DNA from 2 places in the Actinomadura sp. ATCC 39365 genome. Region 1 is predicted to be linked to the other one. Evidence: riboswitches for the same ligand, from Rfam matches in the RefSeq annotation. Region 1 holds a riboswitch; the other holds the start of a gene.
The links. Region 1 has a riboswitch for glycine ahead of gcvT (glycine cleavage system aminomethyltransferase GcvT). Riboswitches for the same ligand answer to the same signal wherever they lie in the genome.

Region 1 (4,356 bases):
CGGCCTACACAGCCGGACAGACCGTCACCTACCAGGGCACCAGCTACCGCTGCCTGCAGTCTCACACGAGCCTGCCGGGCTGGGAGCCGCCCAACACCCCTGCCCTCTGGCAGCCGGTCTAAGTCGCAACACCTGGGCGGCCACGCCGGGGTGGCCGCCCAACCCCCTTGAGGAGCCACAGATCGTGAACGCCATGCTCAGGCTGGGCGCCGCGGCCACCGCCGCGTTGGCCCTGACCCTCACCACGCCGGCCGGACCGGCCGGCGCCGCCGCCGACCCCGCGCCCGACATCCCCGTCGCGAACGTGACGGCGCATCTGAGCCAGTTGCAGTCCATCGCCACGAGCAACGGCGGCAACCGCGCCTCGGGCAGGCCGGGCTTCACCGCCTCGATGAACTACATCAAGGGCAAGCTCGACGCGGCCGGCTTCACCACCCGCGTGCAGAGCTTCAGCGGCGGCAGCAACCTGATCGCCGACTGGCCGGGCGGCCCGGCCAACCAGACCGTGATGCTCGGCGCCCACCTCGACAGCGTCGCGGCCGGCCCCGGGATCAACGACAACGGTTCCGGCTCGGCCGCGCTCCTGGAGAACGCCCTCACCCTCGCCGCCCGCAGGCCCACCCTCACCAAGCACGTGCGGTTCGGCTGGTGGGGCGCCGAAGAGGCGGGCATGGTCGGGTCCAGGTACTACGTGCAGAACGGCGGCGCGAGCGGCGTCGAGGTGTACCTGAACTTCGACATGATCGCCTCGACCAACGCCGGCTACTTCGTCTACGACGACGACGCGGCGATCCAGCGCACCTTCAACGACTACTTCGCCACCATTGGCCTGCAGACCGAGGGCGACAGGGAGGGCGACGGCCGCAGCGACCACGCCTCGTTCAAGAGCGCGGGCGTCCGGGTCGGCGGCCTGGCCACGGGGGCCGGGGCGGTCAAGAGCTCGGCCCAGGCCGCCAAGTGGGGCGGCTCGGCCGGGCAGCCGTTCGACCGCTGCTACCACAGCGCCTGCGACAGCTACCCGAGTGCCATCAACACCACGGCGCTCGACCGCAACTCCGACGCCATCGCGTACGCCATATGGAAGCTCGCCGTGGGCACCAGCACGCCCACGGAGAACGACTACTCGATCTCGGTGACCCCGTCGTCGGCATCGGTCCAGGCCGGTCAGTCGGCTACCGCGGCGGTCAGTACCCAGGTCACGTCCGGCCAGGCGCAGAGCGTCGCGCTCTCCGCCGGGAACGTGCCGAGCGGGGTCACCGTCTCCTTCAGCCCGTCCACGGTGCAGGCCGGTCAGTCGTCCACCGTCACGATCGCCACCACCAGCGGCGCCGCGGCGGGGACGTACACCATAGGGATCAACGGCGACGGGGCGACGGCGGACCACTCCGCGTCCTTCACCCTGACCGTCGGAGGGGACGGCCAGGGCACCACCTGGACGGCCTACAAGTCGTACACGGCCGGAGACGTCGTCACCTACCAGGGGGTCAGCTACCGCTGCCTCCAGGCGCACACCAGCCTGCCGGGCTGGGAGCCGCCGAACGTGCCCGCCCTCTGGGCGCGGGCCTGATCCTCGGGCCTGACCTTTAGAGCCTGATCCACAGGGCCTGATCTACGCGCGGGCCGGTCGCCACCGGCCCGCCCCGAGCTGCCGCGTGCGAGCTGACCTGCCATGACCGGCTCGCGCGCGGCCACCAACGCGGCCGCGACCCCGCCTCTCCGGGGCCGCGGCCGCTTTTCGCTGCGTGCGGGATGTCGCGGATGCTGCGGAAGGCAGGGGGCGAAGCGCGACAACACCCCCATGACGGCACTAGGCTGACGGACATCACCGGCGAAACCGTGCGGGAGAGCACCCTGACAGCCGGTCAGGGTCCCTGAAGGAGCAAGCCCTCCCCGCGAACCTCTCAAGGCAAAGGACCGCGCGGCAGCCCTGTAAGGCGTTCTTACGGGGAGGTGACCTCTGGAAAGCAGGCCCTCGGGCCTCGCCGAAGGTGAAAGTCCGGTAAAACTCGGGCGAAGCTCTCAGGCATCCATGACAGAGGGGGAGGATGCTGGCATCCAATCCTGTCCTGAGGTGCGACAAATGTCCCGACCTACGCCGCTACGAGACGTCCACGAGGCCCTAGGCGCCACGCTGACCGACTTCGCCGGATGGCTCATGCCGCTCCGGTACGGCAGCGAGTCGGCGGAGCACAAAGCCGTCCGCGAGGCGGCCGGGCTGTTCGACCTCTCGCACATGGGCGAGATCTTCCTGACCGGTCCGCAGGCCGGAGAGGCCCTCGACTACGCCCTGGTCGGCCACCTGTCGGCGCTCGCGCCCGGCCGGGCCAGGTACACGATGATCGTGGACGAGCGCGGCGGGGTGCTCGACGACCTGATCGTCTACCGGCTGGCGGACGAGGAGTTCATGGTGGTGGCCAACGCCTCGAACTCCGACAAGGTCGCTGATGAGCTGAAAAATCGTACTAAGTCGTATGACACGGCGGTCGACGACCGCTCCCAGCAGTACGCCCTCATCGCGATCCAGGGCCCGAAGGCCCAGGAGATCCTGGCCACGCTCACCGACGCCGACCTCGACGGTCTCAAGTACTACGCGGGCCTGCCCGGCGTGGTCGACGGCCGCCAGGCGCTCATCGCCCGCACCGGCTACACCGGCGAGGACGGCTTCGAGCTGTTCGTCGCCAACCAGGACGCCGTGCCGCTCTGGCGCGCCCTGGAGGCGGCGGGCGAGCCGCACGGGCTCAGGGCCGCCGGTCTGTCCAGCCGCGACACCCTCAGGCTGGAGGCCGGCATGCCGCTCTACGGCAACGAGCTGAGCTCCGACCTGACCCCGTTCGACGCGGGGCTGGGCAGAGTGGTGAAATTCGACAAGCCCGGTGACTTCGTCGGCAGGGCGGCACTGGAGGCGGTCAAGGACGACCAGCCCCGCCGCCGCCTCGTCGGCCTGGTCGCCCAGGGCCGCCGGGTGCCGCGTCACGGCTACCCGGTCACCCGCGACGGCGCCGTCGTCGGCGAGGTCACCAGCGGTGCGCCCTCCCAGACCCTGGGCAAGCCCATCGCGATGGCCTACGTGGACGCCGGGGCCGACACAGGTCTGGCCGTGGACATCCGGGGCAGCCATGAACCTATGGACCTGGTCGAGCTGCCCTTCTACAGGAGGAACAAGTGAGCAACATCCCTGACGACCTGAACTACACCAAGGAGCACGAGTGGGTGTCGGGCGTGGACGACGGCATCACCGTGACCGTCGGCATCACGGCCTTCGCCGCCGAGGCTCTTGGTGACGTCGTCTTCGTGCAGCTCCCCGAGGTCGGTTCGACCGTCGAGGCGGGTGACTCGGTCGGCGAGGTGGAGTCCACCAAGTCGGTGAGCGAGATCTACGCCCCCGTCGGCGGCGAGATCGTCGAGGTGAACGCGGCCGTGGCCGACGACCCGTCGCTGGCCAACAGCGACCCGTACGGCGACGGCTGGATGTTCCGCGTCCGCATGGAGGGCGACGCGGAGGACCTGCTGTCCGCCGAGGAGTACACGGCGCTCACCTCAGGCGAGTCCTGACACCAACGCCGGGGCCCGCGACGGGCCCCGGCACTTCCTGAACTGAAGGGCGCCCATCAATGGCGATCAGCGTCTTCGACCTCTTCAAGATCGGCATCGGACCGTCCAGCTCCCACACGGGCGGCCCGATGGCCGCCGCGCACAAGTTCGCCCGCGGGCTGCACGACGACGGCCTGCTCCCCCGCGTGGCCCGCGTCGAGGTCATCCTGTACGGCTCGCTCGGCCTGACCGGCAAGGGCCACGGCAGCGACAAGGCGGTGCTGCTCGGCCTGTCCGGTGAGAAGCCGGAGCTGGTCGACGTCGACTCCGTCGACGCCCGCCTGGCCGAGATGCGCGCCTCGGGCACGGTCAACCTCTACGGCGAGCACGAGATCCCCTTCGTCGTGGGCCAGGACCTCGTCTTCGAGCGCAAGATCTCCCTGCCCGAGCACCCCAACGGCATGCGCTTCACCGCCCGTGACGAGCAGGGCGAGACCGTGCGCGAGAAGGTCTACTTCTCCGTCGGCGGCGGCTTCGTCGTGGACGAGAAGGCCACCGGCGCCGACCGCATCAAGCCCGACGACACCGTCCTGCCCTACCCGTTCGCCTCGGGCGACGAGCTGCTCAAGCACTGCTCGAACACCGGCCTGTCGATCTCCGCCCTGATGCTGGAGAACGAGAAGGCGTTCGGGCGCACCGAGGAGGAGATCCGCGCGGGCATCCTCAACCTGTGGCGCGTGATGTCGGAGTGCGTGCGGCGCGGCATCTCCAAGGAGGGCGTGCTGCCCGGCGGGCTGAAGGTCAAGCGCCGGGCCAACCAGCTCC
Region 2 (4,356 bases), 3.5 Mb from region 1:
GGGCAGCCTCAACGGCACCTACGTCAACCGGGAGCGCATCGAGGAGGTCCCCCTGCACTCCGGAGACGAGGTGCAGATCGGCAAGTTCCGCCTCGTCTTCCTGATGAGGGTCAACGCCGGCGCATGAGCTCACAGGCGGCACGCTCGCACATGAGCATCGGGGAGGTGCTCGCCCTGCTGCAGGGCGAGTTCCCCGACGTCACCGTGTCCAAGATCCGCTTCTTGGAGGGCGAGGGGCTGATCGAGCCCGAGCGCAGCCCCTCGGGCTACCGCAAGTTCACCCATCTCCACGTCGAGCAGTTGCGCTTCATCCTGACCGAGCAGCGCGACCACTACCTGCCGCTGCGGGTGATCAAGGACAAGATGGCCGAGAGCTTCGGCCGTCCGCGCGCGGTGCAGCAGACCCAGGAGATCCGGTACGACCGGGCCCAGTTGCTGGAGGCGGCCGGCATCGACGAGGAGACCCTCGCCGAGCTGGAGGACTACGGCCTGCTCACCCCCGTGGCCAGGCGCTACGACGAGGAGGCGCTGAAGATCGCGCGCAGCGTCGGCGCCCTGGCCCGTTTCGGCCTGCACGCCCGCCACCTGCGCGCGGTCAAGGTCGCCGCCGAGCGGGAGTGCGGGCTGGTCGAGCAGACCGTCGCGCCCATACTCAAGCGCCGCGCGCCCGGCGCCATCGGCGAGGCCGACGAGGCTGCCAGGGAGTTGTCCACGCTCCTGCTCGACCTGCACGCCTCCCTGGTCCGCGTCGGCGTCAGGTCTGTCCTGGGCCGCTGAGGGCACAGAGCTGGAAGGCCGGGGCACATTCCAGGCCTGCCGGGTGTTACGTTGAAATGCACAAGCGTGTAGCAGAAACGACCCAGTCAACAGCTGTGCCGGGCGACCGGCCGGTCGAATACGGAGCAGCCCGTGTTGCAGATGGAGGTCGTGGGCGTTCGAGTTGAGATGCCCACAAATCAGCCGATCGTCTTGCTCAAGGAGGCACACGGGGAACGGTTCCTTCCGATCTGGATCGGCATGACCGAGGCGACCGCGATCGCCCTGGCGCAGGCCGAGGAGCCGCCGCCCCGGCCGCTCACCCACGACTTGTTCAGGGACGTGCTGAGCGCGCTCGGCGTCGGGCTGCGCGCGGTCAACATCGTGGCCCTGCGTGACGGCATCTTCTTCGCCGACCTGGTGTTCTCCAACGGCGTGGAGGTCAGCGCCCGGCCCTCCGACTCGATCGCCCTGGCGCTGCGCACCGGCGCGCGCATCTTCGCCAGCGAAGAGGTGGTCCAGGAGGCCGGCGTGATCATCCCTGACGACCAGGAGGACGAGGTGGAGAAGTTCAGGGAGTTCCTTGACACGATCACTCCCGAGGACTTCGGCAGGGCGGGGTAGGTATTTCAGTGCATTTACGCTTCACGACGCGCCGAGCCGGATCGTTGACTGAGCATGGTCACGGTCCTACGGTGCAAGTGAAACCCGTGGTCGCCCTTTACGAACCCCCAGATCAGGCCATGGGATGAGAGAAAGCCGGAGGTCCGCGTGGCGGTCAGCAGCGGCGAGGGAAAGACGGCCGGCCAGGAAGATCCGGTGCGGCGCGAGAGCGCGCGGCAGCGTGCCGGAGAGCAGGGCCTGCTCTTCGACGAGCAGCCCGCGACGCTGCCCGACGACATCGGATACCGCGGGCCCACAGCCTGCTCGGCGGCCGGCATCACCTACAGGCAGCTCGACTACTGGGCGCGCACGGGCCTGGTCGAGCCCACGATAAGAGCCGCGCACGGCTCGGGCTCGCAGCGGCTCTACAGCTTCCGCGACATCCTGGTGCTCAAGGTCGTCAAGCGGCTGCTCGACACCGGAGTGTCGTTGCAGCAGATCCGCACCGCGGTGCAGCACCTGCGTGACCGCGGGGTCGCCGACCTCGCGCAGATCACGCTCATGAGCGACGGAGTCAGCGTCTACGAGTGCACCTCGGCCGACGAGGTGATCGATCTCCTCCAGGGCGGCCAGGGCGTGTTCGGCATCGCGCTCGGCCGGGTCTGGCGAGAGGTCGAGGGCTCCCTCGCGGAGCTGCCGGGGGAACGGGCGGCGGTCGAGGACACCGTCCCGGCCGACCATCCCACTGACGAGCTCGCCAAGCGGCGCCGCGCACGCCGCACGGGGTGAGCTGAACCGCTGAACACACCGTAGTAATCTAGGACAGAGTAAGGCTGATGACCCCGTGCGGGAGAGTCCCTGGGCTTCGGTCCTGGGGCGCCGAAGGAGCAACCCTCCCCGGAATCTCTCAGGCATCCCGTACCGCTCGGGTGAGGCAACTCTGGAAAGCAGGTGCGCCCGCCAGGCGCACCTCACCGACGGTGCAAGCCCCACGGTGGGGTGAAGCTCTCAGGTCGCGATGACGTCGCGATGACAGAGGGGGAGATCCGGCACTCGCCCGCGCCCTGGCGCCGGTCTCCAAGCCTCGGGAGGCAACCTCCATGACCGACCTGTCCGCTCCGCCGTTCTCGTCCAGGCACATCGGCCCATCCGAGTCCGAGCAGCAGCGCATGCTCGAGGCGGTGGGCTTCGAGTCCGTCGGCGATCTGGTGGCCGTGGCCGTGCCCGAGGCCATCAGGGTCAAGGACCGGCTCAAGCTGCCGGCCGCCGCGAGCGAGACCGAGGCCATCGCCGAGCTGCGCGAACTGGCCTCCCGCAACCGGGTGCTGACCTCCATGATCGGCCTGGGCTACCACGACACCGTCACGCCCGCCGTCATCCGGCGCAACCTGCTGGAGAACCCGGGCTGGTACACCGCGTACACGCCGTACCAGCCGGAGATCTCGCAGGGCCGCCTGGAGGCGCTGCTGAACTTCCAGACGGTCGTCTCCGACCTGACCGGCCTCGACGTCGCCGGCGCCTCCCTGCTGGACGAGGCCACCGCCGCGGCCGAGGCCATGACGCTGGCCCGCCGGGCCGGCAAGTCCAAGAGCGACGTGTTCGTGGTCGACGCCGACACGCTGCCCCAGACCAAGGCCGTGCTGGCCACCCGCGCCGAGCCGCTCGGCATCACGCTGGTCGAGCACGACCTCGACGGCGAGCTGCCCGAGTGCTTCGGCGTGCTCGTCCAGTACCCGGGCGCCTCGGGCCGTCTGCGCGACTTCCGCGACGTGGCCGCCAGGGCGCACGAGGCGGGCGCGATCGTCGTGGCCGCCGCCGACCTGCTGGCCCTCACGCTCGTGGCCGCTCCCGGCGAGCTGGGCGCCGACATCGCCATCGGCTCCTCCCAGCGCTTCGGCGTCTCCTTCGGGTTCGGCGGGCCGCACGCGGCCTACATGTCCGTACGCGAGGGCCTGCAGCGGCAGATGCCCGGCCGCCTGGTCGGCGTGTCGGTCGACGTCGACGGCGACCCCGCCTACCGGCTGGCCCTGCAGACCCGCGAGCAGCACATCCGCCGCGAGAAGGCCACCAGCAACATCTGCACCGCCCAGGTCCTGCTGGCCGTGATCGCCGGCATGTACGCCGTCTACCACGGCCCCGAGGGCCTGCGCCGGATCGCGCACCGCGTGCACCGGCACGCCGTCGCGCTGGCCGGCGGGCTGCGCGAGGCCGGCCTGGAGGTCGTGCACGGCGAGTTCTTCGACACCGTGCTCGTCCGCGTGCCCGGCAGGGCCGCCGAGGTGGTGGCCGCCGCCGCCGAGCGGGGCGTCAACCTGTGGCAGGCCGACGACGACCACGTCTCGATCGCCTGCGACGAGAAGACCGGCGCGGCCGAGCTGGTCAAGGTGTGGGCCGCCTTCGGCGTCGAACGCGAGGAGGTGGCGCTGGAGGCCGACGCGCTGCCGGCCGAGCTGCTGCGCGAGTCGGACTACCTGACCCACCCGGTCTTCCACAGCCACCGCTCCGAGACCGCGATGCTGCGCTACCTGCGCAGGCTCCAGGACAAGGACATCGCGCTCGACCGTTCGATGATCCCGCTCGGCTCGTGCACGATGAAGCTGAACGCGACCACCGAGATGGAGCCGATCACCTGGCCGGAGTTCGCCGGCGTGCACCCGTACGCGCCGGAGGCCCAGACCGAGGGCTACCGGGAGCTCATCGGCACCCTGGAGGGCTGGCTGGCCGAGGTGACCGGCTACGACGCGGTCTCCATCCAGCCGAACGCCGGCTCCCAGGGCGAGTTCGCCGGTCTGCTGGCCATCCGGGCCTACCACCAGGCCAACGGCGACACCGGGCGCGACGTGTGCCTGATCCCGTCCTCGGCCCACGGCACGAACGCGGCCAGCGCCGTCATGGCGGGCATGCGGGTCGTGGTCGTGGCCTGCGACAGCGACGGGAACATCGACCTGGCCGACCTCGACGCCAAGATCGCCAAGCACCGCGAGAAGCTCGCCGCGA

Region 2: linked by a shared signal. The riboswitch ahead of gcvP (aminomethyl-transferring glycine dehydrogenase) and the one ahead of gcvT (glycine cleavage system aminomethyltransferase GcvT) in region 1 are both predicted to bind glycine.

Annotation. Positions count from the first base shown of each region.
Region 1 is NZ_CP184335.1:10,276,521-10,280,876, forward strand. Features, by position in the region: gene ACNF49_RS49035 (M4 family metallopeptidase) at 1-122, shown strand, start outside; gene ACNF49_RS49040 (M28 family peptidase) at 194-1,567, shown strand; glycine riboswitch at 1,830-1,927, shown strand; glycine riboswitch at 1,948-2,046, shown strand; gene gcvT (glycine cleavage system aminomethyltransferase GcvT) at 2,081-3,166, shown strand; gene gcvH (glycine cleavage system protein GcvH) at 3,163-3,552, shown strand; gene ACNF49_RS49055 (L-serine ammonia-lyase) at 3,612-4,356, shown strand, end outside.
Region 2 is NZ_CP184335.1:6,781,975-6,786,330, reverse strand. Features, by position in the region: gene ACNF49_RS33230 (double zinc ribbon and FHA domain-containing protein) at 1-127, shown strand, start outside; gene ftsR (transcriptional regulator FtsR) at 151-777, shown strand; gene ACNF49_RS33220 (bifunctional nuclease family protein) at 910-1,380, shown strand; gene ACNF49_RS33215 (MerR family transcriptional regulator) at 1,528-2,148, shown strand; glycine riboswitch at 2,197-2,293, shown strand; gene gcvP (aminomethyl-transferring glycine dehydrogenase) at 2,460-4,356, shown strand, end outside.